DNA from 2 places in the Streptomyces sp. NPDC091282 genome. Region 1 is predicted to be linked to the other one. Evidence: riboswitches for the same ligand, from Rfam matches in the RefSeq annotation. Region 1 holds a riboswitch; the other holds the start of a gene.
The links. Region 1 has a riboswitch for S-adenosylmethionine ahead of thrC (threonine synthase). Riboswitches for the same ligand answer to the same signal wherever they lie in the genome.
Positions count from the first base shown of each region.

Region 2: another riboswitch for S-adenosylmethionine. It lies ahead of ACIQOE_RS01960 (aminotransferase class V-fold PLP-dependent enzyme); the one in region 1 lies ahead of thrC (threonine synthase).

Region 1 covers NZ_JBIVUX010000006.1:43,217-47,835, forward strand. The annotation lists gene ACIQOE_RS27335 (trehalose-6-phosphate synthase) at 1-1,278, opposite strand, end outside; gene ACIQOE_RS27340 (glucosyl-3-phosphoglycerate synthase) at 1,361-2,305, opposite strand; SAM riboswitch class I at 2,463-2,617, shown strand; gene thrC (threonine synthase) at 2,636-3,922, shown strand; gene ACIQOE_RS27350 (MoaD/ThiS family protein) at 3,970-4,245, shown strand.
Region 2 covers NZ_JBIVUX010000001.1:415,024-419,642, reverse strand. The annotation lists gene ACIQOE_RS01970 (ubiquinol-cytochrome c reductase cytochrome b subunit) at 1-236, shown strand, start outside; gene trpD (anthranilate phosphoribosyltransferase) at 369-1,433, shown strand; SAM riboswitch class IV at 1,535-1,651, shown strand; gene ACIQOE_RS01960 (aminotransferase class V-fold PLP-dependent enzyme) at 1,788-3,149, shown strand; gene ACIQOE_RS01955 (Lrp/AsnC family transcriptional regulator) at 3,468-3,749, opposite strand; gene ACIQOE_RS01950 (rhomboid family intramembrane serine protease) at 3,746-4,489, opposite strand.

The sequences.
Region 1 (4,619 bases):
GTCGTAGGGGTTCACCACCACCGCGTCCTCGCCCAGCTCCTCGTACGCACCCGCCTCCCGCGAGAGCACCAGCGCGCACCCCGCGTCCGAGACCAGCGGGATCTCCTTGGCGACCAGGTTCATGCCGTCCCGGATCGGGTTCACCAGGGCCACGTCGGCCAGCCGGTAGGCCGCCAGCGACCGGGCGAAGTCGTCCTTCACGTGCAGCACGACCGGCGTCCAGCCCGCCGTCCCGTACGCCGCGTTGATCTCGTCGGCGACCCGCTGCACCTCGGCCGTGTAGTCGCGGTACACGGCGAGGTCCTGCCGCGAGGGGTACGCGAACGCCACGTGCACCACCCGCTCCCGCCACTCGGGGTGGTCGTCGAGCAGCTGCCGGTACGCCAGCAGGCCCCGCACGATGTTCTTCGACAGCTCGGTCCTGTCCACCCGGACGATCGTCCGGCGGCCCTCGCCGATCTCCTCCCGCAGCGCCCGCATCCGCTCGTCCACGTCCGGCTCGTGCGACCGCTTGCGCAGGAACTCCGCGTCGGCGCCCAGCCCGTGCACCCCGATCCGGGTCTCACCGGCCGCCGGGATACCCGGGCCCAGCACCGCGTGACAGCAGGCCACGAACGCGTCCGCCCACCGCCGGGTCAGGAACGCCGCGTGGTCCGCGCCCAGGATCCCGCCGAGCAGCTCCGCCGCGATGTCGTCGGGGAGCAGCCGGAAGTAGTCCGGCGGCGCCCACGGGGTGTGCGAGAAATGGCCGATACGCAGGTCCGGGCGCAGCCGGCGCAGCATCCGCGGGGCCAGCGCCAGGTGGTAGTCCTGGATGACGACCACCGCGCCCTGGCCCGCCTCCTGCGCCAGCGCCTCCGCGAACGCCTGGTTGTAGGCCTGGTACGACGCCCACTGGCGCCGGAACTCCGCGTCGAAGACCGGCTCCAACGGGGTCTGGTAGAGCATGTGGTGCACGAACCAGAGCGCCGAGTTCGCGATGCCGTTGTAGGCGTCCGAGAACACGTCCGGGGCGATGTCGAGCATCCTGACCTGCTGCCCGCCGGTGTCCCCGGCCGGCAGCCGGCCGCCCTCGACCCGCCGCGCCGCCTCCCGGTCGCCGTCGCTCAGCGCCGCGCACACCCACACCGCGTCCGCGTCCGGCCCGATCGCCGACAGACCCGAGACCAGGCCGCCGCCGCCCCGTTTGGCGTGCAGCGAACCGTCGTCGCGCATCTCGTACGAAACCGGGCCGCGGTTGGACGCGACCAGCACCTCAGCACCGCCGGTGGAAGACATACGCCTCAACCTAGCCCGGCCCGGAAACGCTCAAACGTGCGGTCACGTCCGACGCGCCGCCGTATACGGCCGTACGTCGAAGTCACGCCACCCGGCGTTCGGCGTACTCGGTGATCTCCGCCATCGGCGGCCGTTCCTCGGTGTCCACGGAGTAGGTGCGCGGCTCGAAGCCGTCCTCGCCCCGTTCGAACTGGGTCAGGGCGGGCCGGATCAGATGGCCGCGGGCCAGCCGCAGCTGGGCGGTGCGGTAGATCGCGGCGGACATCCGGCCGAGGGCCTGGCCGTCCTGGTGGCGGTGCTTGCGCACCCCGACGTCGACCTGCGCCAGGGCGTCCAGGCCGACCAGGTGCAGGGCGTCGACCAGCATGCCCAGCTCCACGCCGTAGCCGACCGGGAACGGGAGCTGTTCGAGGAGCGAGCGGCGGGCCGCGTACTCGCCGCCGAGCGGCTGGACGAACCCGGCCAGCTGCGGCCAGTGCATGTTCAGCAGCGGGCGGGCCATCAGCTCGGTGACCCGGCCGCCCTGCCCTGCCGAGCCGGCCAGCGGGCGGTCGTACATCGCCTTGACCAGGTCCACGTCCGGGTCGGTCAGCAGCGGGCCGACGATCCCGATGACGAAGTCGGAGGAGAACTCCCTCAGGTCGGCGTCGACGAAGCAGACGATGTCCCCGGTGGTGACCAGGAGCGAGCGCCACAGCACCTCGCCCTTGCCGGGGACGGCGGGGATGCGCGGCAGGATCGTGTCGCGGTGCACGACCCGGGCACCGGCCGCCGCGGCCACCGCCGCCGTACGGTCGGTGGAACCGGAGTCGACGACCACGACCTCGTCGACGAGCGGCGCCTGCCGCATCAGGTCGTGGCGGATGATCGCCACGATGTCACCGACGGTCTCCTCCTCGTTGAGCGCGGGCAGCACGACGGAGACGGTCTGACCGGTGCGCTGCTTGGCGGCGAGTATCCGGTGCAGCGGACGTTCGCTCATGGACCAGGAGCGGGTGGCCAGCCAGCGCTCGACTTCTTCCAGCACAGTCAGCGGCTCCTCACTGTCACGATCACACTGCGAGGTGTGACCCATCTCGCGGTTCGGACGACTATCTCAACTGTCCTGGCCTTCGGTTACAGTCTTGAACAACGCCGATGACCATCGCATGTCCTGGGGTCACCGGCCGTTGACAACCGCATACCGCTCATCCAGAGGGGCAGAGGGATACGGCCCGATGAAGCCCCGGCAACCCTCCAGTCGGCTCTCGCTGATCGCTGTCGATCACTCGCGGGGCTCCCGGCTAGGGAAGGTGCCAAATCCGTCTCACGGCGAAATGCGTCGTGAGGAAGATGAGGAGAAAGGGCCTCGCCTCACATGGCTGTGCAGACTGCTGCGACCACCACCGACCCCGCGACCGTCGACCTCGGACCCGCCACCGCGCTGAGCTGCCGCGAGTGCGGTCACCGCGTGCCGCTCGGCCCGGTGTTCGCCTGCGAGGAGTGTTTCGGCCCGCTCGAGATCGCGTACGACTTCTCGGCCTACGACACCGAGGAACTGCGCAAGCGCATCGAAGCGGGTCCCGCGAACATCTGGCGCTACGCGCCGCTGCTGCCCGTCCCCGCGGACGTGGCGACCAAGCCGAACATCAACCCGGGCTGGACCAAGCTCGTCCAGGCCGACAACCTGGCCAGGGAGCTGGGCGTCACCGGCGGCCTGTACGTCAAGGACGACTCCGGCAACCCGACGCACTCCTTCAAGGACCGGGTCGTCGCCCAGGCCGTCGAGGCCGCGCGTGCCTTCGGCTACACCACGCTCTCCTGCTCCTCCACCGGCAACCTCGCCGGCGCGGTCGGTGCCGCCGCCGCGCGGGCCGGCTTCCGCTCCTGCGTGTTCATCCCGCACGACCTGGAGCAGGGCAAGATCGTCATGGCCGCGATCTACGGCGGCGAGCTCGTCGGCATCGAGGGCAACTACGACGACGTGAACCGTTTCTGCTCCGAGCTGATCGGCGACTCGGCCGGTGAGGGCTGGGGCTTCGTCAACGTCAACCTGCGGCCCTACTACGCGGAGGGCTCCAAGACCCTGGCGTACGAGATCTGCGAGCAGCTCGGCTGGCGGATCCCGGACCAGCTGGTCGTGCCGATCGCCTCGGGCTCGCAGCTCACGAAGATCGACAAGGGGCTCCAGGAGCTGATCAAGCTCGGGCTGGTCGAGGACCGGCCGTACAAGATCTTCGGTGCGCAGGCCGAGGGGTGCTCGCCGGTGTCGGTGGCGTACAAGGCGGGCCACGACGTGGTCCGGCCGCAGAAGCCGAACACGATCGCCAAGTCCCTCGCCATCGGCAATCCGGCCGACGGGCCCTATGTCCTGGACATCGCGCGCCGCACCGGCGGTGCGGTGGAGGACGTCACCGACGAGCAGGTCGTCGACGCGATCAAGCTGCTCGCGCGGACCGAGGGAATCTTCGCCGAGACCGCCGGCGGGGTGACCGTCGGCGTCACCAGGAAGCTCATCGAGAATGGGCAGATCGATCCGTCGAAGTCGGTCGTCGTACTGAACACGGGTGACGGACTGAAGACGCTGGACGCCGTGGCGGGGACCGGGCTGACGGCGACCATCCGGCCCACTCTCGATTCGTTCCGTGAAGCCGGGCTCGCCTGAGTCAGCCTTATACATTCCAGCGCGTCGCCCCAACCGGAGGTTCACCCGTGAGCGTCACCGTTCGCATCCCCACCATTCTGCGCACCTACACCGGTGGCCAGGCCGAAGTCAGTGCCGAAGGCGGCACCCTCGGCGAGGTCATCTCCGACCTGGAGAAGAACCACACCGGCATCGCCGGCCGTGTTCTCGACGACGAGGGCAAGCTGCGCCGTTTCGTCAACGTGTACGTCAACGACGACGATGTGCGGTTCGAGCAGGGCCTGGAGACGGCCACCCCGGACGGGGCCGGCGTCTCCATCATTCCGGCGGTGGCCGGCGGCTGACCTGCCGTCCCGCTGACAGGCTGATCGAATGACCGAACATTACCTTCGGTAAGGCCGATCACCGAGTGTTCATCCGATTGCCCCCTCCGTGAGAGAAGCGGAGGGGGCAATTCTGTGTGGTTGAGCGCGGTACAGTTGGGGAACGCGATCCCGATCTCCAGGTCGGGAGCCCTGTATTCGATACCGCGAGGCTGCCAAGAAGTAGCCAAAGTGTGCGGGTTCTACGCGGCTTTTGTGGCTTTTATATGGCCCGACTTGCCCTGAATTCAGCCGAATTCTCACTACATTCCGGACCCTTCCCGTCCAGAATTCTCGTCCGATTGACCTGTTGCAGACGGCAGTTGGGCAGATACATTCAGCCGCGGTCGACGCGT
Region 2 (4,619 bases), on a different contig from region 1:
TCGAGGTGCACGAGCCGCTCAGCCAGGAGCAGCTGCACACCCTCACGGCCCACCACCAGTACGAGCCGGCCGAGATCGGCGCGGGGGTCGACGAGAACGGTGTCGAGCGGAAGATCAAGGGGTCCGAGAAGCTCCGCGCCAAGCTGAGCAACGCCTACTACGGCGAGGACAACCAGATCCCGAAGCCCACCGTCGAGGAGTACAAGGAGATCACGAGCGGCCACGGCCACCACTGATCGACCGCGTCGCCACACGACGGCCGAAGGGCCCCCGTCCGGGGTACGGACGGGGGCCCTTCGCCGTGTCCGGAGCTGGATAGGGTAGGCCCCGAGAACCCTTTTCCCCGGACGACGATCAGGAGCGGCTTCATGAGCGCTGTGACCCCCGCTGGAGGCGACACCGCGGCGGGCCGTTCCTGGCCCGAGGTGCTGAACGCGCTGCTCTACGGCCAGGACCAGAGCGCGGACGCGACGGCCTGGGCGATGGACCAGATCATGCGCGGCCAGGCGACCGACGCCCAGATCGCCGGCTTCGTCGTCGCCCTGCGCGCCAAGGGCGAGACCGTCGACGAGATCAACGGCCTGGTCCGCACGATGTACGCGCACGCCAACGTCATCGAGGTGCCGGGACGCACGGTCGACATCGTCGGCACCGGCGGCGACGGCGCCAAGACGGTGAACATCTCCACGATGTCGGCGCTGGTGGTGGCCGGCACCGGGGCGAAGGTCGTCAAGCACGGCAACCGGGCCGCGTCCTCCGCGTCCGGCGCCTCGGACGTGCTGGAGAAGCTCGGCGTCAACCTCGACCTGACCCCGCGGCGGGTCGCCGAGGTCGCCGAGGAGGCCGGCATCACCTTCTGCTTCGCGGTCAAGTTCCACCCGGCGCTGCGGTACGCCGGCGCGGCCCGCGGCCAGCTGGGCATCCGCACGGTCTTCAACATCCTCGGCCCGCTGACCAACCCCGCGCAGGTGCGGGCCCAGGCGGTCGGCGTCGCGGACCCGCGCATGGCGCCGGTCGTCGCGGGCGTCTTCGCCGAACGCGGCAACTCCTCGCTGGTCTTCCGCGGCGACGACGGCCTCGACGAGCTGACGACCACCGCCACCTCCCGGGTCTGGATCGTCCGCGACGGCACCGTCACCGAGGAGAGCTTCGACCCGAGGGACGTCGGCATCGGCCTGGTCCCGGTCGAGGCGCTGCGGGGCGGCGACCCGTCGTACAACGCGGAGGTCGCCCGCCGGCTCCTGGACGGCGAGTCGGGCCCGGTCCGCGACGCGGTCCTGCTGAACTCGGCCGCGGCGCTGGTCGCCCTGGACCCGGGCACCGGGACGCTGGCCGGGCAGATCCGCGCCGGCATGGACAGGGCCGCGGAGTCGGTCGACTCGGGTGCGGCCAAGCGGGTGCTGGAGCGCTGGGCGGCGGCGACCCACCGGTAGCACCCGGCCGGCCGGAGACCACACGCCGGCGCCGCCGCTTCCGTCCCGTCATCCGGACAGAAGTTGCGCGCCGGCGATCATCTCCTCTACTTTTCCCTTCAGGTCATGAGTGACAGTCAAGAGGCCCCGGCCGACTGTCCGGCAACCCTCCGTCCGTGGCGGGGTGCCCCGGGTGAAGACCAGGCCGTGGGCAGCGAGGTCCGCGGCAAGCGCGGATCCCTCTGACACCAGGGATCCTGGTCATCGAGGGAGTCTCCCGTGAGCAAGCGAATGCGCTAGGGCGCCGAGCCCCCCTTCCGCGCACCTTCCCGCACCCCTTTTCGCCTTCTTCTTTCCTCTCACGGGAGTTCCGCCATGTCCGTCTCCACCGCTGTCTCCGCCCAGTCGGTTTGTGCCCCGCTGCCCGTTCTGGGGCGTGATGTCACCGTCCCGCTCGTCACCGGCGGCGAAGTCGCCTACGCCGCCCTCGACTACGCGGCCAGCGCCCCCGCGCTCCAGCGGGTCTGGGACGACGTGGCCGCGTACGCGCCCTACTACGGCAGCGTCCACCGCGGCGCCGGCTACCTCTCCCAGCTCTCCACGGACCTCTTCGAGAACGCCCGCAGGACCGTCGCGGAGTTCCTCGGCTGCCGCCCCGACGACCAGCTGGTCTTCACCCGTTCGACCACGGACTCCCTGAACCTCCTGGCCCGCGCCCTGCCCGCCGGCTGCCAGGTCTTCGTCTTCGAGACCGAGCACCACGCGAGCCTGCTGCCCTGGCAGGACGCCCGGGTCAGCTACCTCGACGCCCCGCGCACCCCGGGCCAGGCCGTCCGGACCCTGGAGCGCGCCCTCGCCGAGCGTGACCCGCACGGCCCGGCCCTGGTCTGCGTCACCGGCGCCTCGAACGTCACCGGTGAGCTGTGGCCGGTACGGGAGCTGGCGGCCGTCGCGCACGCGCACGGGGCCAGGATCGTGCTGGACGCGGCCCAGCTGGCGCCGCACCACCCGGTGAGCGTCCGCGACCTGGACGTCGACTGGATCGCCTTCTCCGGCCACAAGCTGTACGCGCCGTTCGGCTCCGGCGTCCTGGCCGGCCGCGCCGACTGGCTGCGGGCGGCCGAGCCGTACCTCGCGGGCGGCGGCGCCAGCCGCAGGGTGACCCGGCGCGAGGACGGGGGAGTGGCCGTGGAGTGGCACGACAGCGCCGCCCGTCACGAGGCGGGCTCCCCGAACGTCATCGGGGCCTATGCGATCGCCGCGGCCTGCAAGGCGCTCACCGAGGCGGGCTTCGAGACGCTGGTGGCCCGCGAGCGGCACCTGATCGCCAAGGTCCGCGAGGGCCTCGCCGAGGTCCCCGAGGTCCGCGTCCTGTCCCTCTTCGGCGACGACGCCCCGCGCGTGGGCGTGCTCTCCTTCGTCGTCGAGGGCTGGAACAGCTCCCACTTCGCCGCGGCCCTCTCCGCCGAGTACGGCATCGGCGTCCGCGACGGCCTCTTCTGCGCCCACCCGCTGGTGCGGACCCTGCTGGGCTCCGACCCCGGAACCCAGGGCGAGTGCGGGGCGCCGGAGGCGGCGCCGGGCGAGAAGTCCCTGAACGCGATCCGGGTCAGCTTCGGCGCGGGCACGCCCGACGAGCACGTGGAGCGCTTCGTCACGGCGGTCCGTGAACTGGTCGCCGACGGCGCGAAGTGGTCGTACCGCACAGAGGACGGCCGCTGCGTCCCGGCGGTCTGATCAGCGCCCCCTCGGGGGCGCGGGGAACTGCGCGACAAGCCCCCACCGGCCCGCAGGGTGGTCCACCGCGGGTGTGCCGTGGCCTCTCGCGCGCTTCCTCCCCCAGCCTTCGGCCGGGGGCGCCCCCAGCGCCCTGACGGGGCCTAGGACCTGTCTGACAATTCCCGTCTGCCGCGCGACGCCATGCACGCACTCTCGCCGCACCGGGCGCAGACCCGAGTACGTCCAGTACGAGGGTCTGCGCCCGGCACGCCGAGAGCACGCACCTGACGCCGCGCGGCCGCCCTCCGGGCGACGACGGGAATTGTCAGACAGGCCCTAGCTGTCCAGGCCGATCGCGAACGCGGCCTCCAGGTCGTGCTGGGAGTACGTGCGGAACGCCACGTGCGTGTCCGTGCCCTCCACGCCCTGGATCTTGCTGATCCGGCCCGGGATCACCTCGGCCAGGTCCTCGTGCTCGCGCACCCGGACCATGGCGATCAGGTCGTACGTACCGGTGACGGAGAAGACCTCGCTGACGCTGTCCAGCGCGGCGATCTGTTCCGCGATCTCGGGGATCCGGTCCACGCTGGTCTTGATGAGGACGATCGCGGTGATCACGGCTGGTTCTCTCCCTCGGGAGCCGGAGCTGGGGCGGCCTTCACTTTAGTCGCACGCCCGTACCGCACCCACGCGTAGCCGAGGCCGAGCCCGAAGCCGACCACGTGGGCGAGATAGGCCACGCCGGGACCGGAGGGCGCCTGGTTCAGGGCGAGCCACTGCAGGGCCGCCCAGAAGGGGAGCACCACCCAGGCCGGGAACCGCAGCGGGAGGAAGAAGAGGAACGGCAGAAGACTGGTCACACGGGCGCTGGGGAACAGGTAGAGGAACGCTCCGAGGACTCCTGAGATCGCTCCGGACGCCCCGACCAGCGACTGCTGGGACGAGGCGTTGGCGGCGGCGTAGCCGAGCAGCGCGAGGTAGCCGCAGACGAGGTAGAAGAGGGTGAACTCCACGCGGCCCATCCGCTCCTCGGTCATCGTCCCGAAGACGAAGAGGAAGAGCATGTTGCCCAGGAGGTGCACCCAGCTGCCGTGGATGAACAGCGCCGTGGCCGGGGTCAGCAGCTCCCGTGCCGGGCCGTCGAACAGGTCGGCCGGGACCACTCCCCAGCGCCGGAAGTACGCGCGCTGGGCGGCCGCCAGGGCGTCCCCGGTGCCGTAGGAGTGGTTGAAGCCGGACGCCGGGCCGAGCAGGAAGATCAGGCAGCACACGGCGATCAGGGTGTACGTCATGGGGGCCGAGGTGCCCCTCAGGCTCCGCAGGGTCCGCACGGCCGTCGGGTTCCAGTTGCCGATCATGGACATAGAGCATGGCGTAACCGGACGCACTGGTGCAGATCGCCTCGCCGCCACGGACGGGGCCGCGTCGAGTACGCGCCAGGCCGTAGGGTAACGAGCCACACGCGTCGGGACGGCGCGTCACGGACAC